Hahella sp. HNIBRBA332: one gene and its partner. The main gene of each other region encodes a partner of the protein of the gene in region 2 in a complex. Links are inferred from orthologs where the notes say so. Each region holds a gene or a part of one and is shown on either strand. Other genes may lie near its edges.

Evidence for each region.
Region 1: the proteins of mfd (region 2) and uvrA are in contact, whole or in part, in a crystal structure (PDB 4DFC), measured with the Escherichia coli proteins. The link is inferred for Hahella sp. HNIBRBA332 from one-to-one orthologs.

What each region holds. Positions count from the first base shown.
Region 1 is NZ_CP132203.1:6,569,742-6,585,089, reverse strand. Bases 11,968-15,348 are described here. They hold uvrA (excinuclease ABC subunit UvrA), read left to right. Parts: upstream 11,968-12,322; coding sequence 12,323-15,148; downstream 15,149-15,348. Other genes in these bases: rplQ (50S ribosomal protein L17), read right to left, coding at 15,269-15,348; O5O45_RS29305 (MFS transporter), read right to left, coding at 11,968-12,179. Also shown: O5O45_RS29360 (tetratricopeptide repeat protein), read left to right, coding at 1-1,179; O5O45_RS29355 (hypothetical protein), read left to right, coding at 1,182-2,684; O5O45_RS29350 (glycosyltransferase family 39 protein), read left to right, coding at 2,681-4,312; O5O45_RS29345 (nucleotidyltransferase family protein), read left to right, coding at 4,333-5,094; O5O45_RS29340 (D-sedoheptulose-7-phosphate isomerase), read left to right, coding at 5,120-5,713; O5O45_RS29335 (hypothetical protein), read left to right, coding at 5,748-6,404; O5O45_RS29330 (beta-galactosidase), read right to left, coding at 6,447-7,517; O5O45_RS29325 (hypothetical protein), read left to right, coding at 8,001-8,447; O5O45_RS29320 (hypothetical protein), read right to left, coding at 8,513-8,878; O5O45_RS29315 (D-alanine--D-alanine ligase family protein), read right to left, coding at 9,047-10,042; ssb (single-stranded DNA-binding protein), read right to left, coding at 10,152-10,781; more of O5O45_RS29305, read right to left, coding at 10,797-11,967. UniProt on the Escherichia coli protein: The UvrABC repair system catalyzes the recognition and processing of DNA lesions. UvrA is an ATPase and a DNA-binding protein. A damage recognition complex composed of 2 UvrA and 2 UvrB subunits scans DNA for abnormalities.
Region 2 is NZ_CP132203.1:2,995,762-3,011,001, forward strand. Bases 10,897-14,900 are described here. They hold mfd (transcription-repair coupling factor), read left to right. Parts: upstream 10,897-11,250; coding sequence 11,251-14,700; downstream 14,701-14,900. Other genes in these bases: O5O45_RS13330 (glyceraldehyde-3-phosphate dehydrogenase), read right to left, coding at 10,897-11,042; O5O45_RS13340 (peptidoglycan binding protein CsiV), read left to right, coding at 14,857-14,900. In the rest of the region: O5O45_RS13280 (glycerophosphodiester phosphodiesterase), read left to right, coding at 1-338; sthA (Si-specific NAD(P)(+) transhydrogenase), read right to left, coding at 394-1,788; (Na+)-NQR maturation NqrM, read right to left, coding at 1,980-2,222; O5O45_RS13295 (FAD:protein FMN transferase), read right to left, coding at 2,227-3,279; nqrF (NADH:ubiquinone reductase (Na(+)-transporting) subunit F), read right to left, coding at 3,272-4,498; nqrE (NADH:ubiquinone reductase (Na(+)-transporting) subunit E), read right to left, coding at 4,529-5,140; O5O45_RS13310 (NADH:ubiquinone reductase (Na(+)-transporting) subunit D), read right to left, coding at 5,143-5,808; O5O45_RS13315 (Na(+)-translocating NADH-quinone reductase subunit C), read right to left, coding at 5,801-6,610; O5O45_RS13320 (NADH:ubiquinone reductase (Na(+)-transporting) subunit B), read right to left, coding at 6,603-7,802; O5O45_RS13325 (Na(+)-translocating NADH-quinone reductase subunit A), read right to left, coding at 7,806-9,149; more of O5O45_RS13330, read right to left, coding at 9,570-10,896; more of O5O45_RS13340, read left to right, coding at 14,901-15,240. UniProt on the Escherichia coli protein: Couples transcription and DNA repair by recognizing RNA polymerase (RNAP) stalled at DNA lesions. Mediates ATP-dependent release of RNAP and its truncated transcript from the DNA, and recruitment of nucleotide excision repair machinery to the damaged site.

The DNA of each region.
Region 1 (15,348 bases), 3.6 Mb from region 2 along the record:
CCCTTCGCCGGCGGCGAGTCAGGCGTCCAGTACGCCGCGTCCATGGCGCTGTCGCATCCCGATATGCTGGGCCCCGTCTTATTACTTTTGATCGCCGCGCCTTTGCTGGCGATCAGCGTCCATTTCAATAAACCGAATCTCGCTTTGACGAGCGCCGCCTTCGCCCTGGCGTTCCTGGTGTGCGTTCCCGGTTACCTCGTCGCCCTCGACCTCCATACCTTGCCAACCTACGCCGACAATATTGAGGACTATCGCACGCTGAAGCGTTTCTTCAATTCCTTCTTCACGCCGAATAAGGGCCAGGCCATCGCCCTGCCCGACACCGCCAACTTTGATTCATTGGGCGGCCGCCTGGAGCTGGCCTTTCTGTGTCTGGAATGGGGTTGGTATATATCCACTGGCGCCGCGGCCATTCTCTTCATGATGACGTTGTCCAAGGCGCGCCTGCGCTTCTATCCCATTGCGCTGCTCATACTGGCCACCCCGCTGGCGTTGACGCTCTATGCGCCCATGCAGGCGGCGAAATACAGGCAGGACGCGCAGTGGCGTCTGACTGAGGGTAATCCGGCGTCCGCATTTGGCGCCATGGTCATCGCTTTCAAGCTCGATCCCCTGCTGACTTACTCCGAGCAGGCCAGCCGGCTTTTCTCACAATTGAACGCCATAGTGTTCAAACCGGAAAACCCCGCCGCCGCGCTCTATCAATCGGCGCAGTTGGAAACCGCAGGCAAGCGCCAGGAAGCGCTGGACACGCTGCATACGGCCCTGCAACACCGCCGCGAAGATGAGTTCTTTCCTTATGTGGCGCACCATACCAAACGCCGTCTCACCATCCTGACTGACCGGGTCATCAGTCGTAACTACCGTCACGAACAATGGGATGAGGCCTTGCTGGCGTTGCAGGAAATGCTGAGGGTCTATCCTGAAAGCGACACCCTGCGGGCGATGGCCAGTCTCGCCTATATCCGCCAGGGCGTGCCGGAAAGCTGCCTGTCCAGCGTTTCCGCTTCGCTCGAACGAATTCAAGGCTCCAGCCTGCGCGCCGACCTGCTGGCGACCCAGGGAGAATGCCTGATGATGATGGGTAAAGTAGATCAGGCGCGGCAGTCGTTCCAGCTTTCCATTGATGCGGACAGCGTGCGCAATCTGCGCGCTGTGCGCGGGCTGAGTGGGTCATGACCATGCTGTGGCGAAGCGCGCGACAGGGACTGCAGGCGAGCCGCAAAATCTTTCCGGCGTTGCTGGCGTTCTCCCTGTTGCTGGGACTGATGACCACCTACGCACTGGAGCTGAAGAACCGGCAAGGCGTGCGCTTGAATTGGGACGGAGCCCAGTGGATCACCGCGCCAGACGCCCGCGCCGTCAGCTATTTCCGCAAAATATTCATCGTGCGCGCCGCGCCCTACAAAGCCTTCTTGAAGCTCGCGGGAACGGAGAATTACAAACTCTATATCAATGGCGTGGAAATCGCGGTGAAATCCGCCGCCACGTCTGAGCCAATCTGGCTGGGCGCGGTGGAGTCATACCTACGCCCCGGTAAAAACGTCATCGCCGTTCGGGTGGAAAAGTCCACCCTCGGCGGCGCGCCGGCGATGATACTTTCCCTGCGCGTGCAAGACAGCCAGGGGCAAGAACAGCGGCTAGTCAGCGACAACGCCTGGAAAGCGTCCTTTACCCCCGCCAATGGCGGCGCCGACGCCCGGATTTGGTATCAATACGGTTTTTATGACGCGGACTGGCGGGCGCCGCATTTAGCCAGCGAGCTAAAACCGCCCGCCATCAGCGGCAATGTGGATTACGGCTATTTTCTGTGGAGCCGCACCAGCGCGCTGCAGCCGATCTGGCGCAGCGGCGCCGGCGACAAAGCGTCGGAAGCCCGTTTTGTGCTGACCTTGCCCTTCTCCCGCACCGCGCTGCAAAACGCCTGGTTGATGGCGCAATGCAACGGCGCCTTCAAGGTTAACGTCAATCAACGCCGCCTGGGCGACTACGCCAGCGACTACCCGCAAATCAAAGTCATCAATGTGTTCCAGCCCCTGCGTACTGCGCCTGTCAATCAAATTGAGGTGTTCGCGGATTGCGACCCGGCGCTGGGAATGGGGTTACAGGCGATCGTGCAGACCGGCGACGATCGCTTCATCAGCTTTCCCGGCATAGACTGGCGCGTCAGCCCAGTCAGCGCTACGGATGCGCCGGCGAACTATGAGAGCCCAGCCTATACGCCGCACATCCGCCAGATATCGACGGAGTCAGCAGAAAGCGCGCTGATCCGTTTCGAAGACCCCAGCCTGGAGGTTATGCGGCAAACCCGTTACCCCGAATTGATCCTGCGCGCGCTGAAATGGTGCGCAATCTGGCTGTTGCTCAACATTCTCACCAGCACAGCTCTGTTGTTGGCGCTGGGAAGTTTGCCCCGCCTTGTCACAGCGATAAACCTGTTACTCACCTCCGTCACCTGCAGCGGCGCCTTGCTGTGCGCCCTCGCCCTGGACGCGCGTCTGCTTACTAACAGCCTGTTTAATTTAGGCGTGGTCACCGCGCTGTTCGGCGCTGCGCTTCTGGGGCAGGCCTTGTGCGCCCTGCAGTTGCGCTCAGCACGCTTTGCAACCAGTCACATTAACGGCGCCGCCGCTTATACTGGCGCCGCGGGCGCTCCCTCTAGAATCCTGGAGGAAAGCCTATGAACAGCCGCGCCGGGTCGCAATGGATGAAATGGCCGCTAATGCGCGCCAAGGCTAATTCCTTTCCGGTGATCATGCTGATCGCCACCGCGCTGATTGCTCTCTCTTTCAGTTTGCGCGTAGGCGGCCTGGAGGCGCGCGCGCTTACCATTGATGAAGCCACTATCGCCAGTTTTGTAGAAGGTGTGTTGGATAAGGGCTATCCCTATATCTACGTCAGCACCATGGAAGTACCGCTGGCCACTTACGAACTGGTGCCTTACTTTTTAGCGCTATCGGTCAAGTTGGGCGGCTTTTCCGAGTTCACCCTACGTCTGCCGGCGCTGCTATTCTCCACTGGCGTATTGGGTCTGATTTTCTGGATCAGCCTGCGCCGATTTGGCTTGGCGGCGGCGATTATCGCCGGGCTCTTATACAGCCTTTCAACCTGGTCCATTTACTGGTCGCAGAACGCATTTCACCCGGCGCAGACGCAGTTCTTCACTTTGCTCACCGCCACGGCGGTCTACCATCTGTTACAGCAGGAACGGGTTCGTTTGCGTTTCGCGTTATTAGTCTGGGCGCTGTTCACCGTGACCTATCTGAGCTGGGAAGGCTCTGGGTTCCTGCTCCCAGTCATGGCCGTCATCGTGCTTATATTCAAACGGGACAATCTGACCTGGATCTTCCAACGCAATCTCTGGGTAATGTATCTGCTAGTGATTTTAACCCTGGTCGCACAAGGCGTGCGCCGGGTGGCGCTGCAACAGCCGCACCTGATGCTGGGCTCCGGCAAAGGCGATGTCAGTCTGCCGCAGTTAGGTTTTCTGAAAGACAGTTGGGAGCCGGGGTTTTACTTCATCAATTTCTTTGGCATGGAAACGCATCTCATCACCGGAGCCGTATATCTTCTCGGCGTTTACTACGCGTGGAAGCGTCCGACACTGCGTTTTTATTATCTGGTGTTCCTTATTACGCTTCTGTGTCTCAGCAACTTTTTGCTGTTTTACAACGCCCACTATGTGTTTTTTATCTACCCGTTTTTCATTATCAGCGTCGGCGCCATTTTGACGTTTCTGATAAAAGACGTAACGCGCCTCACCGCCCGGGTGAAAGCCCCCGCAGCGACGGCGATCGCCAGTTTCAATCTTGCAGCGCTCTTATTGATGGCGGTGATGTCGATGAACTCCAATCTGATCCATTTCTATAGCATCGGCAACCTGGGACATCTGGGATTTCGCTCGGATTACCGGGACGGTTTCGCCGGCGTGGATTACCGCAAGGTGTCCGCCACATTGAAACAGGGCTATCGCGAAGGCGATAAAGTCATCAGCATGGCGCCGATGCCAACCAAGCTGTATTCCGGCATTACGCCGGATTATTTCCTGCAAACCATTACCGATCGCAAGATCGTCTACGACCGTAACCTGGACTCGCCCTTCTATCGGGACAAATTCCTGGGCACGGTGGTGCTGCGCAGCGACAGGGAGCTACAGGACGTACTGAACCAGAATAATCGGGTCTGGTTGGTGGCCTCCCCCTGGAATGCGATGACGCTGGTCATCGACGCGGACACCTTGCAATTCGTCCAGCGCAGCATGCGCGTGGTGGACGAGAGTTACGACGCCAGACTCTTTTTATGGCAGAAATAAACAAGGGGAATGAAATGAACATGGAAGCTAGAGCAACGCATGTACGTTGCATCATTCTTGCCGGCGGTAAAGGCGCCCGGCTGCGCTCGCGGGTTGCAGATCTGCCCAAACCCATGGCGCCGGTGGCTGATCGCCCATTTTTGGAGCTGCTGCTGGATCAGCTGGAGCGCCAGAATATCCAGGATATCGTGCTGTCTCTCGGCTATAAAAGCGAGCACATCGTCCGCCATTTCGAAGAACACCCCCGCGCCACCCAGCGCCTGAAGTTCGTGATCGAGGAAGCGCCCATGGGCACCGGCGGCGCGATTCGTATGGCGGCGGAGCAACATCCTGCGCCTTACTATCTGGTGCTCAATGGAGACAGCTTCTGTCACACCGACTTACAGGACTTTATTTCCTCCGTCTATCGCAGTGAGTTCACCAACGGCATGCTGGCCGCGCTGCAACCCGACTGCTCTCGCTACGGTAAGCTCACCGTACACAAGCACAGCGGCAAAGTGATTATGATTGAGGAGAAAAAGCCGAATGCCGGCCCTGGCCTGATCAACGCCGGCGTCTATTTCCTCAGCGCCGAGTTCTTACATAAACATTGTCCCCAACAAGGCGCGTTTTCCTTCGAACAAACCGCCTTTCCGGCGCTGGTGGGCGGAGGTTTATACGCCTACACCAAAGCCGGTCCGTTTATCGATATCGGCATACCCGAAGACTACGACTTTTTATGCGCCCACACAGAGCAGTTCTTTCCACAGCGGGAAGCAACCCTTTCCGCGCTCAGTGATTGAGCCCGGACAACCAGGAGGATGACCAATGAACATTGACATGGACTATGTAAAAGAACGCATCAGAGATTCGATTGCAGTCAAACAACGCCTGCTCGCAGACGAGGCGCTGATGGAGAAAGTGCTCCGTCTGGGTCAGGTCTGCGTGGAGGTTTATAAAAGGGGCAACAAGGTTATCCTGGCGGGAAATGGCGGCAGCGCGGCGGACGCGCAGCATATCGCGGCGGAATTCGTCAGCCGCTTTGAATTCGATCGTCCCGGTCTGCCGGCGCTGGCGGTGACGACAGATACCTCCATGCTGACGGCCATCGGCAATGATTACGGCTACGAACGGGTTTTCGCACGCCAGGTGGAGGCCAACGCCAAACCCGGCGACCTGTTCATCGGCATCACTACGTCCGGTAATTCCAAGAATATTCTGGTCGCCCTGGAAAGCGCCAAGGAAATGGACCTGATCACCGCCGCCTTCGCTGGTTCCGGCGGCAAAGTGCAGGACCTGGCGGAGCACGTCATCAACGTTCCCTCCATGCATACGCCAAGAATTCAGGAATGCCACATCATGATCGGACACATTATCTGCGGTATCGTGGAAGACGCGATATTCGGCGAAACCGCCGCCTGAACTGGAACTCACAACCACTGACAAGGACACGATTATGTTGGACATACCGCAACTCCTCTCCCGAGTGAAACTGTTCCGTAAAAAGGCCGCCGTGCGCTGCGCCATGTGCTCAATGGGCGGCGTCGGCTCCACTGCTCTGGCGCGCCATATCGGCTCCATCTCCGATAAAACCATCCGCGAACACGCCTATACGCCCGCCGTGTATGACGATGAAGTCGATATTCGACTCGGTTACATGTTCGGCAATCCTTACGACGCTGTGCTCTCATTGTTTCGCCGCAATTATCAGGACATGCACGCGAAAGCCATGAACGTGAACAGCCCTACTCCGGCGCGTTCGCTGCGCGGCATGACGCTGGAAGAGTATTTGGAAAGAGGCGTGGATGAGTTCAATATCGAGCGCCAGTTTGATAACTGGGTCAGTAATCTGTCCCCCAAACACCCGACTATTTTGATTAAGTACGAGAGCCTGGGTTCGACTATCGACAAAGTGCTGGAGTTTTTCCAGTGCGAGGAGCCGTTCGAACTAAAGCGTCGCAATTCCTCCTGGGTGGACCAGCCTTCACGCATCATTGAAGGACTGCAGCTGATTTACGGCGATGTCGCCGCCAAGATAGACGCCATGCCGCCGCTGAAAATATTGCTGCCGGAAAGCGCTCACACCCGTACCCTGAACGCCGTTCCCAGCTAATTCCAATACAGGTCCCGGAGGCAGAGCCTCCGGGTTCGCCGCTTACTTGACCGCATTGTTCACACTGGTGTGAAAGCCGCCCATTTGAGGCGATATATCCGTATTCAATAAGTCCTGATTCCAGACTTCGATATAGTAAATGCCCGATTGCAGCGCGAACTTGATGGCGTCGATCAAGTCTTCCCGGGTAATTTCGTTATAAGCCCGGGTTGAGGCCGTGCCGACCAATTGCACGCCGGCAAAGCTGGACGCAGCGCCGGACAACAGCAGGCTATACATTTCCGGGTACGCAACCTCCGCATTGCGACGACTCCACCAAGCCGCAAATACGCCAAAGCGCGCGCCAATGGAGGCCTGCCCATAGGCGACAACCTGCTCCGCCACAGTCGGCGAACCCAATACCGGATGCACATCCAGATCCAGACGAGTGTCGTCAAAAGCTTGGCTGTATGCATCCAGAATTCGCTTCCAAGAGCTTACTAACGCAGACTCGCTGTATCCTTTCGCATAGAAGTCCGCTTCCGCCTGAGCGTCAAAAAAGTACTGCATTTCAAAGCCATTGGTAGTGGAGTTGGTCATATGCACCAATTGCAATGCCTCCTCGCCGCTATAGCGAGCGCCCAAGGCCGCAATAAATTTTGTCAGGTAATGCAGATAGGTTTCATCCCAGGGAATCGGCAGACGCCGGGGAATGTCCCTGCGAAAGATGTAATCCAGCATGTCCGCGCCTTCGGATTCCAGCCAGGCCGGCGCAGCATATCCATTCAACAGCGCGAAGGTGACATGCAACCCCTGCGCCTTGGCTTTGGCCAACTGCTGGTCCAGCAATGTCCAATCATAGACGCCGGGAGATGGCTCCATTTCCGCCCAGGGAATGCGCACCAATACGCCATCCAGATAAGCCGCTTCATCGATATTATTAAACACCGAGGAGGTGGTGCTGGTAGTCGGACCACAGCTGCAATAGATACCGGCAAGTTCGTAGGTTTTAGGTGACTCAGGCTCACCAGGATCGTCGATGATGTCGTCCTGACCGGCATCACTATCCACACTGCCTGTTGGCTCCGGGTTATCTGAATCTATGCTGGCCGTGGGATCGGTTTGGGTATCCACAATCTCCCCATTTGAGTCGGCGCCGCTACCTGTACTTCCTCCGCCACCGCCGCCACAAGCACATAGAGTCAAAAATAGAGCCGCTAATAATAATCTGGCCGCCATGACGCCTGACCGCATCAGAGCGACAGACCACTGATAAGTTCGCAACAACATAGTTCATCCCATAACTTCAGCGCCGGACTGACCGGCAAACATGCAATCCATCGCCCGCAACTACCTGAACACGGACATTTGGCGAGGGCATCATATAAGGATGAAACTGATCAAAAAAGAAACGGTTTGTAAAAACGGGGGGTGTAGCGCCGGCTGTAACCATATTCCAACAAACAGCAATAAATTCATCAGGGTATGTTGCAGCGAGTGAGTCACAGTCTTCTTTTATAAAGATATGCAACGCTAAAATAGCCAATAAAAAGCATACCTGTCGCACAGCAACAACGATGCGACAGGAGGCCTTAAACCACACCAAGGAAAGACAATATGAGAAGCATAATAAAGCTGGCGCTGGCCATCGCCTTGAACGCCAGCATTCTGGGTTGCGCCACGTACTATCAACCTGTCCGCTTTTACGACGCATCCTCTTGCGAGTACCGAATCACCAGTCTGCGGCAAGACATTCATACTTGTTACGGGGAAGCATTCCCAATTGAGTATGCGGTATTGGTCGCGGCGCAAAGCGACGGTCAGATTTTTCGTGAGCAGTTGAAAACGTTGGCGGGCTTCGACTGGGAAAATGAGCGCGCCATCCTCATTACCGCGCTAGCCGATAAAGCCAATAACGATGGCTATCACACCGATGTGAAAACTGCTCAGGATGTACTGGCGGGTCGCCCTTTCATGATTCAACTGTATTCTCATGAGGGAGATTTATTGGCGGAATCCAGTGAGTTGGTGGATTTGCATTGGATTCAGTCACATCAGAGGTAGGGGAGATTTACAGGGGGTAGCGAAGCGTCAGACTACACCGCTTCGCCTTGAGGACGCGAGCTGACTTACCAGGGATAAGCTGCTTCTTTCACTTCCGGGGTAGGTGAAGATGTGACTTTCAGCGCCAACATCAGTTTCGCGGGGGCGCCGCCTTCGAGCACAATCTTACCTTCTGAAAAAGCGTCGTCATCTTTACCGCGTTTACCGATGAGGACTTCTTCAGCGCCATTTTTGGAGGCATGATAAAGCGCTTCTTCCATATCAATCTGAAAGACTCTACCCAGAATCGTACGCGTCCCTCGCGCTCTTTCCCATACTTCCAGACATGGCGAAGGCTTACCATTTTTTGAGCCTTCCTTGGTGATCAATTCCACTTGATATTCCGTGCCGGTCTCAAAGTCCTTTTTTGCAATATCCAAAATTGTAGTCATATCCTACTCCCTTGTTTTTTGCCGTTAATTTTTCTAATAAGGCCGTCACGCCTTGACGGCCTGTCTTCAGCATTATGGCACAATATAACGATGGATTTGGCCGCACGCCCTCCTCTGAATTCGCCACAGCCCCTGTTCAGCGGCTCATATTCGGCCACCTGCTAGACATCAGGTCACAGCGCCGCGGCAGATTCGCTCCAGAAGTTCAGGAAACTCAATTCCGGCGGCCCTCGCCGCTTGCGGCAATAGACTGCTCGCTGTCATCCCCGGCAACGAATTCCCTTCCAGGCACCACAGAGCGCCGTTATCTTCCATACGAAAGTCGATCCGGCTGTACACGCCCAGCTTCAGCGCCGCATGAGCCCGCAATGCAATTTCCTGCATGACGACGGCGTCAGCCTCGGAAATATCCGCAGGGAATATTTCACGGGCGCCGCCCACCTGATACTTGGCTTGGTAATCGAAGATCTCGTTAGGCGCGATAATTTCGCCAACCGGCAATGCTTTCCCCTCCAATATCCCAACCGTGAATTCTCGTCCGGGAACGAACTTTTCAATCATGACTTCATCGTCGTATTCACTTGCAAGCGCTATCGCCCCCGCCAGTTCAGCTTCTTCACGCACTACACTTAAACCGACGGTGGAGCCTTGCTTGCTGGGTTTGACCACCACAGGCCAACCTAATTTCTTCGCGACCTCATCGCTGCTTGCCGGCGCCATCAGCCAATCCGGCGTGGGTACGCCCGCGGCCCGAAATAAGCGCTTACTCAGGTCCTTGTCCATAGCCGCCGCGCTCGCAATATGATTGCTGCCGGTATACGCCAGGCCTGCAAGATTTAGCATCGCCTGAATCCGCCCGTCTTCTCCGGCGCCGCCATGCAACGCTAGAAAAACGACATCAACGTCACGGATATTGAAAGCCTCCGCAGACAAAGCAATGGCTCGCCCGCGCACATCGGCGATAACTGAAGTAGACGGAGGCTCTGGAGCCACACCGGCTTGCAGTAGTCGCACCTCCTCCGCTGCAGATAACTGCCCAGTGGCGGTATCCACAGAAAACACTTCATGCCCCAGACTACGCAGCGTCGGAATAATTTGCGCGGCGCTGGCGATTGAGACGTCCCGCTCCTCGCTCGTGCCGCCGAATAATACTGCGATTTTCATGGCCCTGATTCTCCTCACCCAGACGCAAAAACAAAAAAGCCCCAAAATAATGGGGCTTTCAAGTCAGGCTGTCACAGCTCTATATCTTAAATATTCTTTAGCTTCCGGTTCAGAAGGGAATATCGTCGTCAAAGTCGTCCATAGGCTCTGGCATGGGCGGTTTTGGTTGCTGAGGCTGTTGCGGGCGTTGTTGCGCCTGATTCGGGGCGGAATAACCGCCGCTGGACGCGCCATAGTTATTGTTGGGGGCGCCGCCGTAATTGTTCGAAGGAGCGCCGCCATAATTACCCGCAGGCGCAGCAGCTGGAGCGCCACCATAGTTATCGCCGGAAGGAGCGGATTGCTGCCAGCCGTCGTTGTAACCTTGCGAGTTATCCATACCACCGCCGCCACTGCGACTGTCGAGCATCTGCATCTGGCCTTGCATGTCTACAACAATTTCTGTGCTGTAACGATCCTGTCCAGACTGGTCCTGCCATTTGCGCGTTTGCAGGCGACCTTCAATATATACTTTGGAGCCTTTTTTCAAGTACTGTGCGGCGATCTCCGCCAACTTGCCGAACAGCACAACCCGATGCCATTCCGTACGGGGCACCAGTTGTCCCGTCTGCTTGTCTTTATAACTCTCGTCAGTCGCCAACCTCAGGTTGGAAATCGCGCTGCCGGAGGGGGTATAACGTGTTTCCGGATCGCTACCCAAATTACCAATTAGAATTACTTTATTTACACCACGCGCCATATCGCTCTCCAAACGTTATCCCTCAACCTGGGCGGTGAGAGGGTAATTTACCAGCGCTTTCTCATCAAAGCGCTGTCTATCAATCTTTAAATACGCCAAGTGTTCTTCAATCACCAGAGTGACGTCTTCAACACCATGAATTTGCGTCAGTTCCTGCGCTATCTTATCCGCTGCGTCCACATTAAACGGTTGCAGCGACAGCACATAACTCGCTGTATAGGGAGGATCAGGCATGAACAGGGACACTCCGCCCCATACTACCGCCATCACTGTACAAAGACCATACACCCCCATCAAACCAAACTTCTGGTAGGCCAGTCCACCTAGGACGCCCCCTAGAAAGGCGCCGAAGAACTGCGAGCTGGAGTACACCCCCATCGCTGTTCCCCGCATTCCCGCAGGCGCCACCTTGCTGACCAAAGAGGGCAAAGTCGCTTCCAAGAAGTTGAAAGCCAAGAAAAAGCCGAATACAGCCAGGGTAAACCCGATAAAGTCGTTCCCCGCTTTCATTACAATCATGAGTGCGGCCGCCAATAACCAGACCGCTCCAATGAAAACCTGCCGCAAAAGCCGCTTCTTCTCACCGATGATGATCAGCGGAATCATGAATACAAAAGCCCCGCCCATCACCGCCAGATAAAACCAGCCATGTCGATCCGCGGCCATATTAAATTTATCCGCCAATGTAACCGGCATTGCGACGAACATCGCCGTCAATATCATATGGAGCGAGAATATCCCCCAATTCAGGCGCATCAGCTCTTTATGCTGAAAGGCATCCCGCAAGGCGGAGCCAAGAACTATCGTTTCCAGGTTACGCCGCTGCTGTAACGGGGTCGGCACTTTATACAACAAAACCACTCCTGACAACGCCATACACGCCGTCGCCCAAAACAGTCCAGATAATCCCGCAAAGCCCGAAATCAGTGGTCCTAAAACCAGCGCCAACGCAAATGACAGCCCAATCGTCATTCCCACGGTCGCCATGGCCTTGGTGCGATTCTCTTCCTGCGTCAAATCACTGAGCAGCGCCATCAATACACTGGCGATAGCTCCCGCTCCTTGCAACAGACGACCAAATATAACGCCATAGATATGATCGCTTAATGCAGCCACGACACTGCCAAGGCAGAATAACCCCAAACCGATCAAGATCAGCTTCTTTCGACCAAAACGATCAGACAACGCCCCAAAAGGCACCTGCATGACAGCCTGGCTCAAGCCATAGACGCCTATGGCGAGACCCAGTAGCGCTGGGGTTGCGCCCTCAAGCTCTCTGCCCAACACCATGAAAACCGGCAGCACCATAAACAGCCCAAGCATTCGCATGGCGTATAACGAAGCCAGCGCCGAGACAGCGCGGCGCTCCTGGGGCATAAACCTCTGCGTCTTTTGCATTTAACTACCGTACCAGTCCATCAAAAAGCGCACATTGTAGCATTTGACCAGCCACTTATTAATCGATTCGCTGTCGCTTTGCCCATCCTGTTTCCGTACTTATATAATGACCGGCTGTAAATTCCGGAGGTGAAAAGTATTTTATGGACACGATCCAAGTCCGCGGAGCCCGAACTCACAATCTTAAGAATGTCGACCTGGACTTGCCGAGAGACAAGCTCATCGTCATTACCGGGCTATCAGGCTCAGGCAAGTCATCCCTGGCTTTTGATACGCTTTACGCGGAGGGACAGCGGCGCTATGTGGAATCGCTGTCCACTTACGCCAGACAGTTCCTGTCCATGATGGAGAAGCCGGACGTTGACCATATAGAGGGCCTTTCACCCGCTATTTCCATCGAGCAGAAGTCCACCTCTCATAACCCGCGCTCTACTGTCGGCACCATTACAGAAATCTATGATTACCTGCGCCTGTTGTTCGCACGCGCTGGAGAGCCTCGCTGCCCTGATCACGACATCGTTCTCGAAGCCCAAACGGTCAGTCAGATGGTCGACCGAATCCTTGAGTTGCCTCAGGACAGCAAGTGGATGCTGTTGGCGCCGGTGATACGCAACCGCAAAGGCGAGCATCTGCATGTGATTGAGGGGCTGCGTGCGCAAGGCTTCATTCGCGCGCGTATTGATGGCATCGTAACTGACCTCGACGACATTCCCCAATTAGATAAGAAGCGTAAACACACCATTGAGGTTGTCGTCGATCGGCTCAAGATACGAGCAGATATTCAGACCCGATTGGCCGAGTCTATCGAAACCTGCATTGAGTTGGCTGAAGGCGTCGTCATCGCCGCGCCAATGGACGGAGACGGCGAAGAACTGATCTTTTCAGCACTATTCGCCTGTCCTGAATGTGGATACAGTGTCAGCGAACTGGAACCAAGAGTTTTCTCCTTTAATAATCCAGCCGGCGCCTGTCCAAGCTGTGACGGACTTGGCGTAAAACAGTATTTCGATCCAGAGAAGCTTGTAGAGCGTCCAGAACTGACATTGGCTGAAGGCGCTATCAAAGGATGGGACAGGCGCAGCGTGTTCTACTTTCAAATGCTGACCAGCCTTGCAGACCACTATGACGTCGACATTGAAACACCTTTTGAAGCGCTTCCTGAATCTTTCCAAAATGCGCTACTAAAAGGCAGCGGGCGCACCGATATCAAATTCAAATATGTGAATAGCCGCGGAGACATTGTCTTCAGAGAGCACCCATTCGAAGGCATATTGCCCAATATTGAACGTCGTTACCGAGAAACAGACTCGCAAATGGTGCGAGACGAGCTGTCCAAGTTCCTCACCCAGAAGTCTTGCCCGGATTGCCACGGCAGCCGACTAAAACGCTCTTCTCGTCATGTGTTTATCGACAATAAGAGCCTGCCGGACACATCTAGCATGGCCATCGGCGATGCATCCAGCTTCTTTCATCATTTGTCTCTGCCTGGCCGTAAAGGTGAGATTGCGGCGAAGATCGTTAAAGAAATCCAGCTACGTCTACAATTTCTCGTTAACGTCGGATTAGATTATCTGACGCTGGATCGCAGCGCAGAGACTCTTTCCGGAGGAGAGGCCCAGCGCATCAGATTAGCCAGTCAGATAGGCGCAGGACTCGTTGGCGTCATGTATGTGCTTGATGAGCCGTCCATCGGTCTGCACCAGCGAGACAATGACCGCCTATTGGCCACATTGACGCACCTACGGGACCTTGGTAACACCGTCATCGTGGTTGAGCATGATGAAGACGCCATCCGTATGGCGGACTATGTCGTAGATATTGGGCCTGGCGCCGGAGTCCACGGCGGAGAAATAGTCGCTCAAGGTTCTCCCGAACAAGTTATGGATAGTGATAAATCCATCACCGGCCAATATCTGAAAGGAACGCGATGCATTGCTGTACCGGAACAAAGAGTCCAGCCGGATCCAGACAAACAGCTCATTATTACCGGGGCTACCGGGAACAACCTGCAGTCCGTCACGCTAAAAGTCCCTGTAGGACTGTTTACATGTATCACCGGGGTGTCAGGATCAGGTAAGTCCACGCTGATCAATAGTACGCTCTATCCAATCGCCGCCACCAAGCTCAACATGGCGACCACTCTCACCGCCGAGCCCTATGAATCAATTGAAGGCTTGGATCATTTCGATAAAGTTATTGATATCGACCAAAGCCCAATAGGACGTACTCCAAGATCCAACCCTGCGACCTATACAGGCATATTCACACCAATAAGAGAGCTTTTCGCAGCGACTCAAGAAGCAAGATCTCGCGGCTATAAACCGGGAAGGTTCAGCTTTAACGTACGTGGGGGACGCTGTGAAGCCTGTCAGGGTGACGGAGTCATCAAAGTAGAAATGCACTTTCTGCCCGACCTCTATGTCCCCTGCGATGTGTGCAAAGGTAAACGCTATAATCGTGAAACTCTAGAAGTCACCTACAAAGGCAAATCAATACATGACGTGTTAGAGATGACAGTTGAAGATGCCCGGGAATTCTTCGACGCGATTCCAGCAATTGCCAAAAAGCTGCAGACATTGATTGATGTTGGCCTCTCTTATATCCGCCTCGGTCAAAGCGCCGTGACGTTATCGGGAGGCGAAGCCCAACGCGTCAAGCTTTCACGGGAACTCTCCAAGAGGGATACAGGCAAGACCTTATATATTCTCGACGAACCTACAACAGGCCTGCATTTCTATGACATTGATCAGCTACTTAAAGTACTGCATCGCCTGCGCGACCACGGTAACACCATTGTTGTAATTGAGCACAACCTTGATGTTATTAAAACAGCGGATTGGATCATCGATCTTGGCCCAGAAGGAGGAAGCCGGGGCGGATTAATTATCGCCGAAGGCGCGCCAGAAAGCGTTAAAGACAATGAGATGTCTCACACTGCTCATTTCTTGAAACGTATTCTGGAAAGCTAGCTGCAGAGAATGATACGGGAGCAGCGACCAATCGAAGCTCCTTTATCTAAGAAAAGGCCTAGCCTTCATTTTCGCATAAAAAAAGCCGCTAAAAGCGGCTTTTTAATATCCGAGAAGATCTTACTCTTCGTTGTCGCCTTCGGCTTCAACTACCGGACGGTCCACCAGCTCGACAAAAGCCATTGGAGCACTGTCACCCG
Region 2 (15,240 bases):
TCGTCACGTCTTCAAACTCTTGGGTGCTGCAGCAGATCAAGCGACTGAATGGCTCCATCGACACGGGATATGTCGCGGAGAAACGCTTTCCAGGCCCAATACAAACCGCACTCAAGCTCAACTGCCGAATGCTGGTGCTATATTACAAGTTGGCCGATGAGGAGCTGATGAGAGAGGCCAGAAAGGCGGGACTGGAAGTCTCCACCTGGACGGTGAATATGATTCCCGACGTACTACGCTTGCAGGAGCTGGGCGTACATAGCGTGATCACCGATTACCCCTGCCACGTCCTCAAATACCTAAAGACCCAGCAGCCGCATCTGACTCACGCGCAATAGTCGCTTTCACGACAGAAGGCGAGAGGGAAGCAAAAACCCTCTCGCCTAAACCAGATCAAAATATCCGATTGAGCCCGTTTAACGCCGCCACCCGATAGGCTTCCGCCATAGTGGGGTAGTTGAATGTGGTGTTAACAAAGTACTCAATGGTATTCAGCTCGCCGGGCTGATTCATGATGGCCTGTCCGATGTGCACAATCTCAGAAGCCTGGTCTCCGAAGCAATGGATTCCCAGCAACTCCATCGTTTCCCGGTGGAACAGCAGCTTCAGCATACCAACCGTGTCGCCAGTAATCTGCGCGCGAGCCAGATCCTTGAAAAACGCCTGCCCCACTTCATAAGGCACTTTGGCTTCCGTCAACTCCGCCTCTGTCCGGCCGACGGAACTAATTTCAGGAATCGTGTAAATCCCTGTAGGCACATCCGTAATAAAGCGGAAGAAATCATCCTTAACAATCTCCGAGGATGCTGAACGCCCCTGATCATAGGCGGCGCTAGCCAGACTGGGCCAGCCAATCACGTCGCCCGCCGCAAACACATGGGGGATCTTGGTGCGGTAATGATTGTCCACCGCCAGCTGACCACGTGCGTTGGGCTCCAGCCCAATATTCTCCAACCCCAAATTATCTGTATTACCAGTGCGGCCGTTACACCAGAGGAAGGCGTCAGCGCGAATGCGCTTGCCGGACTTCATCGTCAATACAACGCCATGATCATCACCGACCACGCTATCGTATTGTTCATTATGTCGCACCAGTACCCCGTTATCCCTCAGGTGATAACTCAGTGCATCGGAAATTTCTCCGTCAAGGAAAGACAGCAAACGCTCGCCGGGATTAATAAGATCTACTTTGACGCCCAAGCCGACGAAGATGGAGGCATACTCACAGCCGATAACCCCTGCTCCGTAGATAATCAGCGTTCTAGGCGTATGGCTAAGCTTGAGAATACTGTCGCTGTTATAGACACGGCGATGAGTGAAGTCTACGTCTTCAGGCAGATAAGGTCTGGAACCTGTCGCGATGACAATCTGCTTGCCATATAAGACTTCTTTGCCGTTCAGACCGCCCCGCACTTCAATACGGTTCTCGTCAATGAAACTGGCGCGACCGCGGTACAGATCAACCCTGTTGCGGGCGTAAAACTGTGTACGAATTTTGACCTGCTTACCAATTACTCGTTCCGCATTCTGCAGGACTCTGGGGAAAGAAAACCAGCGCGGCTCCCCAATATCCCGGAACATAGTGTTGGTATTAAACTGGATGATTTGTTTAACTGCATGTCGCAACGCTTTCGACGGAATTGTCCCCATATGGGTGCAATTGCCGCCAACCTGACTCTTATCCTCAATCACTGCAACGCGCTTGCCGTGCTTCGCAGCATTCATCGCCGCGCCTTCGCCAGCCGGCCCGGCGCCAATTACAACCACATCATAACGATATTCAGCCATGCGCTGTCGGTCTCCTGAAATCCTATCCCGCCGGATCGCAGCCGCCGCAGGCCGCCGGACGGGACATCTTTATAATTAATGACTTAAATCGCGACGCCAGATAAGCGCATCGTCGCGTGCGACAACTCAATCACAACCCGCAGAGCGCCCAATGAGGCATTCCGCAGATTTGCTTATATAAGGTTAAGAGCTCACTCCTTACGAGTGGCGTCGTATGCGAGATCTTCAGCCTGCGCCTGTGATTGCTTGGCGGCTTCCGTCTCTTTTTCACATTTGTTTTTATCGCCTCCGCAAATATCGCAGGCGACCTCCATACCTAAGGCGCTCATACCGCCACAAGAACCCGAAATAGGCTTGCGACCCAGAATGACGCCAATAGACATGGCCAAAACGATGAGCAGCATGACGCCGAACACAACAAGAAACACATACATCGCTCTACTCCTCCAATCGTTTGATTCGTTGCAAAAACGCGGGAGACGTTTCTTCTACAAACTTACCGTCCCGCCGGACAATAAACAACACGGCGATATCGTTTTTGACCGCCACCTCCATACCTTGTTCCGGCCCCATCACCATAAAGGACGTCGCCAAAGCATCCGCGCGCGCCACCGTATCGTCGATGACCGTTACTGAGGCAAGGTTATGGCCAATCGGCCTGCCAGTGCGGGGGTCAATGGTATGGGAGTAGCGCACGCCGTCTTCTTCGAAGTAATTACGATAGTCTCCAGAGGTGGCTACCGCGCCTCTATCCAATTCCAACACGTCCTGAGCCCGTCTTTCGCCTACTACCGGCGACTCTATGGCGATCCGCCAAGGCTGCCCGTCTGGTTTATGGCCGCTCAGCATGACTTCCCCACCAACCTCAACCAGATAGTCAGTGACGCCCTGCGATTCCAGGTATTTAGCCGCCAGGTCAACGGAATATCCTTTGGCGACAGCGGAGAGATCAACGTACATCGCTGTCTCTTTGAGGACTTTATCGCCATCCGCCTGGTATTTGAGATGTTGGTAGCCGACTTTGGACAACTCGCTGGAAAGCGTGGCGTCATCCGGTATCTTAATCGGGCGAAGATCAGGACCAAAGCCCCAAAGATTCACCAGCTTGCCCACAGTGATATCAAAAGCGCCGCCACTGATATCGCTTACGCCCTGGGCAATTTGAAATACTTCAAATGTTTCAGGCGAGAAATCAAACCAGCTTCCGGGCTCAGACTGATTAAAACGGCTTAATTCCGACTCAGGCTTGTAAGTCGACATCAGGCGATCAACCAGCTGCAATTGCGCCAATACGCCCTGCGCCAGTTCCTGCTCCGACTTACTCGAATCAGAAGCCCACTTAACATGATAGGTCGTACCCATGATCTTGCCCTCAGAAGAGTGCAATTCCGGGCCAGAATGAAAGCAGCCCGCCAATGCGAGACTGCTGGAAAGCAGTAAAGCACTGGCGGGCTTTCTGATTTTGAAGAACGCAGAAATAATACTAACCACCAAAGTCGTCTAGTAGAATATTCTCGTCCTCAACACCTAGATCTTTCAGCATTTTGATAACTGCCGCGTTCATCATGGGCGGTCCGCACATGTAGAACTCACAGTCCTCTGGCGCTGGATGGTCTCTCAGGTAGTTTTCATACAACACGTTGTGAATGAACCCTTTGTAGCCCGTCCAGTTGTCATCAGGCAGCGGATCGGAAAGGGCCACATGCCATTGGAAGTTATCATTCTCCGCAGCCAGTCCGTCAAAGTCGTCCACGTAGAACATTTCACGACGGCTACGAGCGCCATACCAGAAAGACATTTTACGGCTGGTCTTAAGGCGCTTCAGCTGATCGAAGATGTGCGCGCGCATTGGAGCCATACCGGCGCCGCCGCCAACGAACACCATTTCAGCGTCAGTCTCTTTAGCAAAGAACTCACCAAAGGGCCCGTATACAGTTACCTTATCGCCAGGCTTCAACGAGAATACCCATGAGGACATTTGTCCAGGTGGGAAGTTGGTGCCTGGAGGAGGCGTCGCAATACGGATATTGAACTTCAGTACGCCGCGTTCTTCTGGATAGTTCGCCATAGAGTATGCGCGAATTACCGGCTCTTTCACGACGGAACGGAAACGCCACAGGTTGTGCTTATCCCAGTCTTCGCGGAAGCGCTCTTCGATATCAAACTTATCGAACGTCACGTCGTAGGCTGGCGTCTCAAGCTGAACGTAACCGCCAGCGCGGAAGTCAACAACCTCACCGTCCGGCAATTTCAATACCAGCTCTTTGATGAAAGTGGCGACGTTATGGTTAGACACCACCTCGCACTCCCATTTCTTAACGCCGAAGACTTCTTCCGGCACTTCGATTTTCATGTCCTGCTTTACAGCAACCTGACAGGACAAGCGCCAGCCTTCTTTCTCTTCACGACGTGTAAAGTGCGCTCTCTCCGTCGGCAACATGGAGCCGCCGCCATCGAAAACTTTACACTTACACTGTGCGCAGCTGCCGCCGCCACCGCAGGCGGAGGACAAGAATACGCCCTCTCCAGCCAATGTTTGCAGCAACTTGCCGCCGGCTGGCGTTTTGATTGTGTGATTGGGATCGCCGTTCACCTCAATGGTGACGTCGCCCGAGCTGACCAGTCTTGCGCGCGCCGCCAGGATCACCGCCACCAGTGATAGCACTATGGCGGTGAACATGACTACGCCCAATATGATTTCAGTGTTCATTTGTAATTAACCTTCACCTGTTCGGACCGATTACAGAGAGATGCCTGAGAAAGACATAAAACCAAGCGACATCAGACCTACGGTGATGAAGGTGATGCCCAGACCACGCAGACCTTCAGGAACGTCACTGTATTTCAGCTTCTCTCTAATACCGGCCAAAGCGATGATCGCCAACGCCCAGCCCAGTCCAGCGCCGAAACCGTACACCAGACTCTCTCCGAATGTGTAATCACGCTCAACCATGAACAGGGAGGCGCCCATGATCGCACAGTTAACGGTAATCAGCGGGAGAAACACACCCAACGCGTTATAAAGCGCGGGGAAGAACTTATCCAGCACCATTTCCAATATCTGTACGATAGCGGCGATAACACCGATATATGTCAGCAACCCAAGGAAACTCAGGTCAACATTAGGCAACCCCGCCCAGCTCAATGCGCCTTCGCGTAACAGGCCATTATAAATGGCGTTGTTAACAGGCACAGTCACAGCCAGTACGACGACAACCGCAATACCCAGACCAATAGCCGCTTCCATCTTCTTGGACAAAGCCAGGAACGTACACATTCCCAGGAAGAAGGCCAAGGCCATGTTTTCAACGAATACCGCCTTGATAAGGAGGCTCAGGTAATGTTCAAACATGCTTAAAACGCCTCCTTAACTTTATGCGCGGATAATTTGTACTCCGGCGCTTCCACCTGATCTTTCTTCCAGGAGCGCAAGCCCCAGATGATCAGGCCAATGATGAAGAACGCGCTTGGAGGCAGTAATAGCAAGCCATTGGGCTGATACCACCCACCATTCGCCACCGTCGGCAGAATTTCCGCTCCAAACAGCTTACCTGCTCCGAACAATTCCCGAACTGTGGCGACTATCAACAGAATCGCACCATACCCTGCGCCATTGCCAATCCCATCAAAGAAGCTCAACACCGGACTGTTTTGCATAGCGAACGCTTCAGCGCGCCCCATTACAATACAGTTAGTGATAATCAAACCAACAAAGACGGAAAGCTGCTTACTGATTTCATATGCATAGGCTTTCAACACCTGGTCAACCACTATTACCAGAGAGGCGATAATCGTCATTTGCACGATAATTCGAATATTGCTTGGAATATGCGAACGGATCATGGCGATAAAAAAGCTGGAAAAAGCGGTTACCAATGACACAGCAATAGCCATAACCAGCGACAGCTGCAGACTGGTCGTCACCGCCAGCGCCGAACAAATCCCAAGGATCTGCAAGGCAATCGGGTTGTTGGAGAAAATTGGCTCCAGAAGAACCTTCTTCGGCGTTACTTCAGACATTTCCTGCCTCCCCGGATCTTACCCTTTCCAAATACGTTTTAAACCCGCTCTCGCTCAGCCAGTAATGAAGCAGATTCTCTACGCCACGGCTGGTGAGACTGGCGCCGGACAACGCGTCTACAGAGTACTTAGCGTCAGACGCCGAAGGATTCACCCCTCCTTTGACAAGTCGTACGGCAACGTCAAAGTTTTCGTCATATACCTCTTTGCCAGGCCATTGTGATTTCCAATTGGGGTTATCAACTTCCCCCCCCAATCCTGGCGTCTCTCCGTGCTCATAGAAACCGAGTCCGACCACACTGTCGCCATCAGCCTTCAGAGCAAGGAAGCCATAAAGAGTGGACCAGAGACCATACCCTTTAACAGGTAAAATCACCCGGGTCAGTTTGTCTCCCTCTTTAACCAGATATACTTTCGCGTAGCGCTCGCGACGCTTTATTCCAGCCAAATCCTCGCCTGAAGACAACGCTTTGGAAAGGTCAGGGTTTTGTGAGGATTTCTTCTGATCGAACGCATCCACACTCTCAAAACCGATGTCTTTGGGCTCGACATATTTGCCGGTATCCAGGTCGACGATCTTAGGAGTAATCTGCGCAAACTTCTCCTCCACCTCTTTCTTAGAGGGAGTCGCGCTTAACATTCCTGCAGCACGCAGAATATTTTCCTTCAGGTTCAACGTTTTATTTTGAACCTGTATAGGCTTCAACAGTACAACTGAAGCAGATACGAAGATTGAGCAGACGATACATAACGCAAGCGCGACGATGACCGTCTTTTGAATAGAATCGTTTGACTTAGACACGCGCCAGCCTCCGTTTGATATTGGCCTGAATCACCAGATGATCGATAAACGGCGCAAACAGGTTGGCGAAAAGAATAGCCAACATGATGCCTTCAGGGAACGCCGGGTTAACAACGCGAATCAAGACTGTCATCAGGCCAACCAATATGCCGAACGCCCACTTGCCAGTATTAGTCATGGATGCGGACACGGGATCCGTCGCCATAAACATCATACCGAACGCAAAGCCGCCCAACACGAAATGCCAGTGTGCAGGCACTTGGAACATCGGATTGGTGTCAGAGCCGATAACGTTCAACAAAGTAGCTGTCGCCGCCATCCCAAGAAAAACGCCAGCGACGATACGCCAGGACGCAATACCCATGATCAACAGCACAGCGCCGCCCAACAGAATAGCCAGGGTTGAAGTTTCACCCACACTGCCCTGCTGGAAGCCAAGGAACGCATCCATCCAGGAAATGTTGGTAGACAACGCATTCAATCCACCGGAAGCTGCTACGCTCAGAGGCGTTGCGCCACTGAAGCCGTCAACGGCGGTCCAAACAGCATCGCCGGAAATCTGAGCAGGGTATGCGAAATACAGAAACGCCCGACCAGTCAACGCCGGGTTCAAGAAGTTTTTACCCGTGCCGCCAAAGACTTCCTTACCGATCACCACCCCAAAACTGATACCCAAGGCCACCTGCCAAAGAGGGATTGTTGGCGGGCAGATCAAAGCAAAGAGAATAGAAGTAACAAAGAAACCTTCATTCACTTCGTGCTTTCTGATCGTTGCGAACAACACTTCCCAAAAGCCGCCGACAACGAACGTAACGGCATAAATAGGCAGAAAGTAAACCGCGCCATAAATGAAGTTATCCCAAATGCTGGCGGGATTATTGCCAGCCAGCATGGCGATAATTGCGCCATGCCAGTCCATATCCATGGTCAAACCATTAGCGGCGAGATAGGTGTTAGACTGGTAACCCACGTTGTACATGCCGAAGAACATGGCTGGGAATACACAGAACCACACCGTAATCATGATGCGCTTCAAATCAACGCCGTCACGCACATGCGTATTGGCGCTGGTCACTTTGGAAGGTGTATAGAAGATGGTGTCGACGGCTTCGTAAAGCGCGTACCACTTCTCATACTTGCCGCCTTTTTCAAATTGCGGCTCAATTTTGTCAAGAAATTCTCTCATTCCCATGCATCAACCCTCTTTCTCAATGCGAGTGAGGCTATCGCGAAGAATAGGACCGTATTCATATTTACCCGGACACACAAAGGTGCAGAGGGAAAGGTCTTCTTCATCCAGCTCCAGACAACCCAGCTTTTGCGCCATTTCTGTGTCGCCGACAATCAGTGAGCGCAGTAGTTGTGTTGGAAGAATGTCCAACGGCATCACCCTCTCATACGAACCAACGGGGACCATGGCCCGCTCGCTGCCGTTCGTGGTGGTGGTGAAGTTGAACAATTTGCCCGGGTTGAGCTTGGAAAGATAAATATTTAATAAGGAGAACTTATTGGAACCCGGCGACAACCAGCCCATGAATTCACGCTTGTAGCCTTCTTCAAGGCAGGATACCTGATTGGCGTAACGCCCCAGGAAAGCTACGCTGCCTTTGGCATTGCGGCCGCCAAGAACGGAACCGGAAATCAGACGCACCTCGGATGATTTCAATTCACCGTCTGTCAATTGGGTCAGAGACGCCCCCGCACGGGTGCGCAACAGACGAGGTTTATTGACCATAGGGCCCGCTAACGCGACCACTCTCTCCACAGACTTACGTCCGGATGTGAACAGGCGACCAATAGCGATTACGTCCTGATAACCTATCGTCCAAACAACTTTGGACGCGCTCACAGGATCAAGGTAATGGATATGGGTGCCAGCCAAACCGGCGGGATGTGGGCCGTCAAACTGCTCTTGTACAGCGTTAGAGCTGCTGGGCAGATCGTAACTGACGCCAGCGCGGGCGCATACGAAGACTTTGCCACGAGTCAATTTACCCAGAACAATCAGACCGTTTTTAAAGTCGGTCTTGGCTTCATTAATAATGACCGCCGGATCGGCGCTCAGTGGGTGGGAGTCCATCGCCGTCACGAAGATGGAATGAGGCTCAGCGTCAATGGCAGGAGCCTTGCTGTACGGACGCGTTCTCAACGCAGTCCAGTCTCCGGAAGCGATCAGGTTCTCGACAACCTGTTCGCGAGACAGATTGAGCAATTCCTCAGGGCTGTACTGAGCGAACTGCTCATACTCATCCCCTTCAACGTCGATAACCACCGACTGAAACACCCTACGCTCGCCTCGGTTAACCGCCGACACGACGCCGCTCGCTGGCGAAGTGTAACGGACGCCTTCCGTCTTTTTATCAGTAAATAGAAGCTGGCCGCACTTGACACGATCGCCTACCTTTACTTCCATGGTAGGTTTCATGCCATTGTAGTCAAATCCGATTAAAGCAACCTGTTTTACAGGCTTACCGTCTTCAATGACTTGTGCAGGCGCTCCGGCTATCGGAAGATCCAAGCCTTTCTTGATCTTGATCATCTAGCCCCGCCTAATCATCAGAATAAATTGATTTACAGCCACCACGAATGCGCTCTTGTGATTGGAGTTTAGGATTGCCCTTGTTGGAGGGATGCACAGGATGGCCGACCAAAAAACGCCATAATTATAGTGACGCAAATCCGGATTTTCTACTACGCTGGGCGAGCTTCTACGGCCAATCCCCTATTTTTTCAGTGAATTCAGTCATTCAGGGGCTCCGCTAAGGTTTATTACCATCTGATTACAATTATTCAGGCGCATTTACCAGGATATACAGCCTACCAGCACACCTAGACTTTAGTATTAGAACACCCAATTCGACCGCTCAATATTTCCACATCGACAAAAAAGGCGGACACCCATGGCCCGCCTTTTTAACCAGTTGGTCAACCTTTCAGGGTCGATCCGACAATGGCTCTTTTACCCCATTGTTTTAGGATAGACCGTATAGGTAACGCCCGCCATTTGGTTCACGACGCGAACCACCTGCGCGCTGTATCCTGCTTCGTTATCGTACCAAACATACAGCACGGCGCGATTACCGTTGACGATGGTCGCCTGCGCGTCGACAACGCCTGCGCGACGGGAGCCGACAAAGTCAGTGGACACCACTTCCGGCGAATTGACGAAGTCAATCTGCTTCTGCAAATCAGAGTGCAGAGACACATCACGGAGATAGCCGTTCAGTTCTTCTACGGAAGTATCGCGACCCAGATTAAGGTTAAGGATAGCCAGCGACACGTTTGGTGTCGGCACGCGGATCGCATTACCAGTCAACTTGCCAGCCAGCTCAGGCAACGCTTTGGCGACAGCCTTGGCTGCGCCGGTTTCCGTGATAACCATGTTCAGAGGGGCGCTGCGTCCGCGGCGGCTGCCTTTGTGGTAGTTATCGATCAGGTTCTGGTCGTTGGTATAGGAATGAACGGTTTCCACGTGACCATCTTTGATGCCGTACTCGTCATTCAGCGCTTTAAGCACCGGGGTAATGGCGTTGGTCGTACAGGAGGCCGCGGAAAGAATGCGATCTTCCGCAGTGATCAGATGGTTGTTGATGCCATATACGATGTTCTTGATCGAGCCTTTGCCCGGCGCAGTCAACAACACACCCTTAACGCCTTTACATTCCAGATGGCGGGACAGGCCGGCTTCATCGCGCCATACCCCTGTATTATCGATAACAATCGCGTTATCAATGCCGTACTGGGTGTAATCCACTGCATCCGGGCTATTCGCGTAGATAACCTGAACGTAGTTGCCATTAGCGATAATTGCGGATTCTTTCTCGTCCACGGTGATCGTGCCCTGGAAGGAGCCGTGTACGGAATCGCGACGTAGCAGGCTGGCGCGTTTTTCCAGATCATTATCTGCATTGCCTTTGCGCACGACAATTGCGCGCAAGCGCAGGTTCGCGCCGCCGCCGGCTTTCTCAATAAGAATTCTCGCCAGCAAACGTCCGATACGTCCGAAACCGAACAACACGACATCTTTGCTTTCTCCGGAAGTCCCCATACTTCCTTCGACGGCGCCTTTCCCAACCACTTCGTCCAGCTCGCTGCGCACAAAATCTTCCAGCGCAACCGTGTCTTTTATTTTTTCGTATTTAATGGCGAGCTTGCCGATATCTACGTGAGCGTGCCCAAGTTCCAGTTCGTCCAGCAACTTTAATATAGGATAAGTATTGTGCACGGACAGTTCATGTTCAGCCACCTGACGCACAAAGCGATGCGCCTTTAACAGGCCGATCACTGAACGGTTGATGATTGGGCGACCATATATGGATGTGATGACGTTATATTTTCTGTACAGTCTTCCGATAAGGGGAATCATCGCTTCGGCGACGGTTTCGCGTTCCTTCCATTCCCCAAAACAAGCATCCAATTTTTCTTGACTCACTTTTATGCACCTCTCGTCTGCGCAAATCGGGCGCTCATTATCCCTTTTCAAAACATCCGAAGCAATTTAGGCTCCTTGATTTTTAACGCATTCCAAGGCGTTTCAGGACTCTTACACAAGTGGACTGGCTATCACGTTTCCGGGGTTTGGTTGTGATTTTACGAAACAATTGTAGAATGCCCCTTGACTTTAAGGTGGAGATATAGAGTTGACAGAGCGGCGCCAACTTCCTTCAAATTCAACGACTATCAAGTACTGGCCTCAAGCAGTCGGACAGTCAGACGCTTACATTCTGGCGCAGGCGCTCAAAGAGCAAAAACGCCTGTTGGTGGTAATAACACCAGATATGCCTTCGGCGGATCAGCTCGAATCAGCAGTAAAATTTTTTTTAGGGGATGCGAAAAAAAATGAAAACACACCCCCAATTTTGACTTTGCCGGACTGGGAAACCCTTCCTTACGATACTTTTTCGCCTCACCAGGACATTATTTCCCAGCGTATTCAGACCCTGCACAAACTACCGACTTGCGACAGCGGCCTGCTTATCGTTCCGCTCAGCACCATCATGGTGCGCCTGGCGCCGAAAGAATTTGTCCAGCGCTCCACCTTGTTCCTGCGCAAAGGGCAGCCGCTCAGGATAGACAGTTATAGATCCGAGCTGGAGCAGGCGGGTTACCGCTGTGTAGATACAGTTTACGAGCACGGGGAGTTTGCCGTCAGAGGATCGATCTTCGACATATTCCCTATGGGCTCCAAAGCGCCCTATCGTATCGACTTGTTTGACGAAGAAGTCGAAACCCTGCGCCAGTTTGATCCAGAGACTCAGCGCTCCGCAGGACAGGTAAATGAAATCAGTCTGCTGCCCGCGCACGAATTTCCACTTAACGACGCGTCCATCCAACTGTTCAAAGACAACTTCTACGAGAAGTTTCCTGGCGCATCGCGCAACAGCCCTTTGCTGCAAGACATAAGCCGCTGCATCGCTACGCCCGGACTGGAGTATTATCTCACTCTGTTTTTCACCGAGACCGCGAGCCTGCTGGATTATGTCGCAAAGGACGCCTGTTTCGCCCTTTATGACGGGCTGCACGAAAAAGCGCTGCATTTCTGGAAAGATCTTGAGCAGCGTTACGAGGATTTGCGCCACGACATTCAGCGCCCCATTTTGCCGCCGGCGGATATCTATCTGCGAGTTGAGGAGTTGTTTGAGGGACTGAAGCAGTTCCCACGCGCGCAATTCAGCGCCAAGTCCGAAGAAACGGACAAACCGTTCTCTCCCCTTCCTCACCTGGCCCTGGACGCCAAGAAGGAAAACCCGCTGCAGGCTGTTGACTGCGCCCAGCAGGACAGCGGTTACAAGGTTGTCTTGTGCGCCGAATCCGCCGGACGCCAACAGGCGCTGATGGATACATTTAAGGAGCACGGCAGACCGCTCAATCTGCTGGAATCCTGGGAAGAGTGCCTGAATTCCGACGCCCCGTGGAATATTACGGTGGCGGAGCTGGCGAAAGGTTTCGCCGATAACGAAAACCGGATTCTGGTCGTAGCGGAAGCCGACCTGTATGAGGGCAGAGTTCTGCAGCGGAGGCGACGCAAGCGCACGCAGGAAAGCCCGGAAAACATTATTCAGAATTTGACCGAGCTGAAGCTTAATGCGCCGGTCGTGCATATCGATCATGGCATCGGCCGCTATAAAGGCCTGCAGTCGCTCGAAGTGGACGGCCAAAAGCAGGAGTTTCTGGTGCTGGAATACGCCAACGAAGCCAAGCTCTATGTACCAGTCTCCTCCCTGCATCTGATATCTCGTTACGCAGGTCTTGACGACAATCTGGCGCCGATTAATAAACTCGGTACGGATCGCTGGTCCGCCGCTAAGCGCCAAGCAGCAGAGAAAATCAAAGACAGCGCAGCGGAGCTATTGGAGATTTACGCCAAGCGCGAACTGCACAAAGGTTACGCCTGCCCGCCTCCAGACGAGCATTACCGCGCTTTTTCCGCCTCTTTCCCGTTTGAGGAGACGCCAGATCAGGCCACAACGATCAACGCAGTCTTGCAGGATATGATGAAACCACGCCCCATGGACCGACTGGTCTGCGGCGACGTGGGCTTCGGCAAAACAGAAGTCGCCATGCGCGCCGCTTTTCTCGCCGCTCATGCAGGACGGCAGGTGGCGATACTTACGCCGACCACACTGCTTGCGCAGCAGCATTTTCAGTCCTTCCAGGATCGTTTTGCAGACACTGCGATCAATATCGAACTGATCTCTCGTTTTCGCAGCGCCAGCGATATAGAGAAAGTCAAAGACAAGCTGTCAGAAGGCAAAGTCGACATTCTTGTCGGCACCCATAAACTGCTGCAAAAAGACATCCAGTTTAAAAATCTCGGCTTACTGATCATCGACGAAGAGCATCGTTTCGGCGTGCAACAAAAAGAGAAGGTTAAATCTCTGCGCGCCAATATCGATATACTCACACTGACCGCCACACCAATACCACGCACCCTGAACCTGTCCTTCCAGGGCGTCCGCGACTTGTCGATTATCGCCACACCGCCGGAGAAGCGCCTGTCCGTCAAAACTTTTGTACAGGAGCACAGCAACAGCATTATTAAAGAAGCCGTGCTGCGGGAAATACTGAGGGGCGGCCAGGTGTTCTTTCTTCACAACGAAGTTAACACCATCAATAAGGCCGCAGCGGAATTACAGGAGATGGTTCCGGACGCGCGCGTAGCTGTCGCCCATGGCCAGATGCGGGAGCGTGAACTGGAAAAGGTCATGTCGGATTTTTACCATAAGCGCTTCAATGTGCTGATGTGCACCACCATCATTGAAACCGGTATCGACATCCCCTCCGCCAACACTATTATCATTGAGCGCGCGGATAAGTTCGGCCTGGCGCAGTTGCACCAACTGCGAGGCCGGGTTGGTCGCTCTCACCACCAGGCATACGCCTATATGCTAACCCCTCCGCCGCGCAATCTCACTGAAGACGCAAAGAAAAGGCTGGACGCCATCAGCAGCGCACAGGATCTCGGCGCCGGATTCACCCTGGCCACCCACGACCTGGAAATTCGCGGCGCAGGGGAATTGCTTGGCGAAGAGCAAAGCGGACACATTCAGAACATCGGTTTCACTCTTTATCTGCAATTATTGGATGCCGCAGTCAAAGCCATGCGTGAAGGCAAAGAGCTGGATCTGACCCAACCTCTCGATCAAGGTTGTGAAGTCAATCTGCGTTTGCCCGCACTGATTCCCGACGACTATCTGCCGGATGTCCATAACCGTCTGATCCTGTATAAACGCGTCGCCAGCGCCAAGGATGAGGACGCATTGCAGTCTCTGCAAATTGAGATGATTGACCGCTTTGGCCTCTTGCCTGACGCAACCAAAAATCTGTTCCGCCAGACTCGCCTGAAATTGACCGCCGACAGGCTGGGCATCGCTCGAATTGATATCGGCGCCAGGGGCGGCGTGATCGAATTCAACGCGAAGACCACCATCGAACCGATCAAACTGGTCAATCTCATCCAGCGTGAACCCAGGCACTATAAATTGGACGGAGGCTCCAAGTTACGCGTCACTCGCTCACTGGAGGACAAGGAAGACCGTATGCAATTCGTGGAAAAACTTCTGAAATCCTTCGCCCCCGCCCGCGCATAACCCTGCCGGGCGGCCCCGGCGCCAGGGAAATGTAGTATACTTTGTGAGGGTTTGTTGATGGATGGCCACTTCCCAATTGGCGCCATCAACCCGCCCTAGCTTTTATTCCCTGGCGCACGCCTTCCAATCACAAAACAAAAGAAGTTGTCCAAATAAATGCTATTTTGCCGAACACCTCAACTTTGCCCTTTTTCAGCGCGAAGCATTGCACTCTTTCTCACGCTGTTTCTTGGGCTTATGTCTTCCAGCCTTCGCGCCTATGCAGGGCTTTATCAAATTGACCTCATCATGTTCAAAACCCCCGTGCCGGAAGGGGAAGAAAACTTTGAATACTATCCCGTCGATTACAATCCCGAAGCGCCGCTTCTGGTGGATTTCACACCGCTGAGCAGTCTGCAGAAACAGGCGCTCGGCGCAAACCAGACATTGTTAAAGTGGATCGCCAACAACCTTGACCGTCGCTCTGGTTATCAGGTTGTCTGGCATAAATCCTGGGTCTCGAATCTCGCGTACAACCAAGATACGCCCGTGCGCATTTTT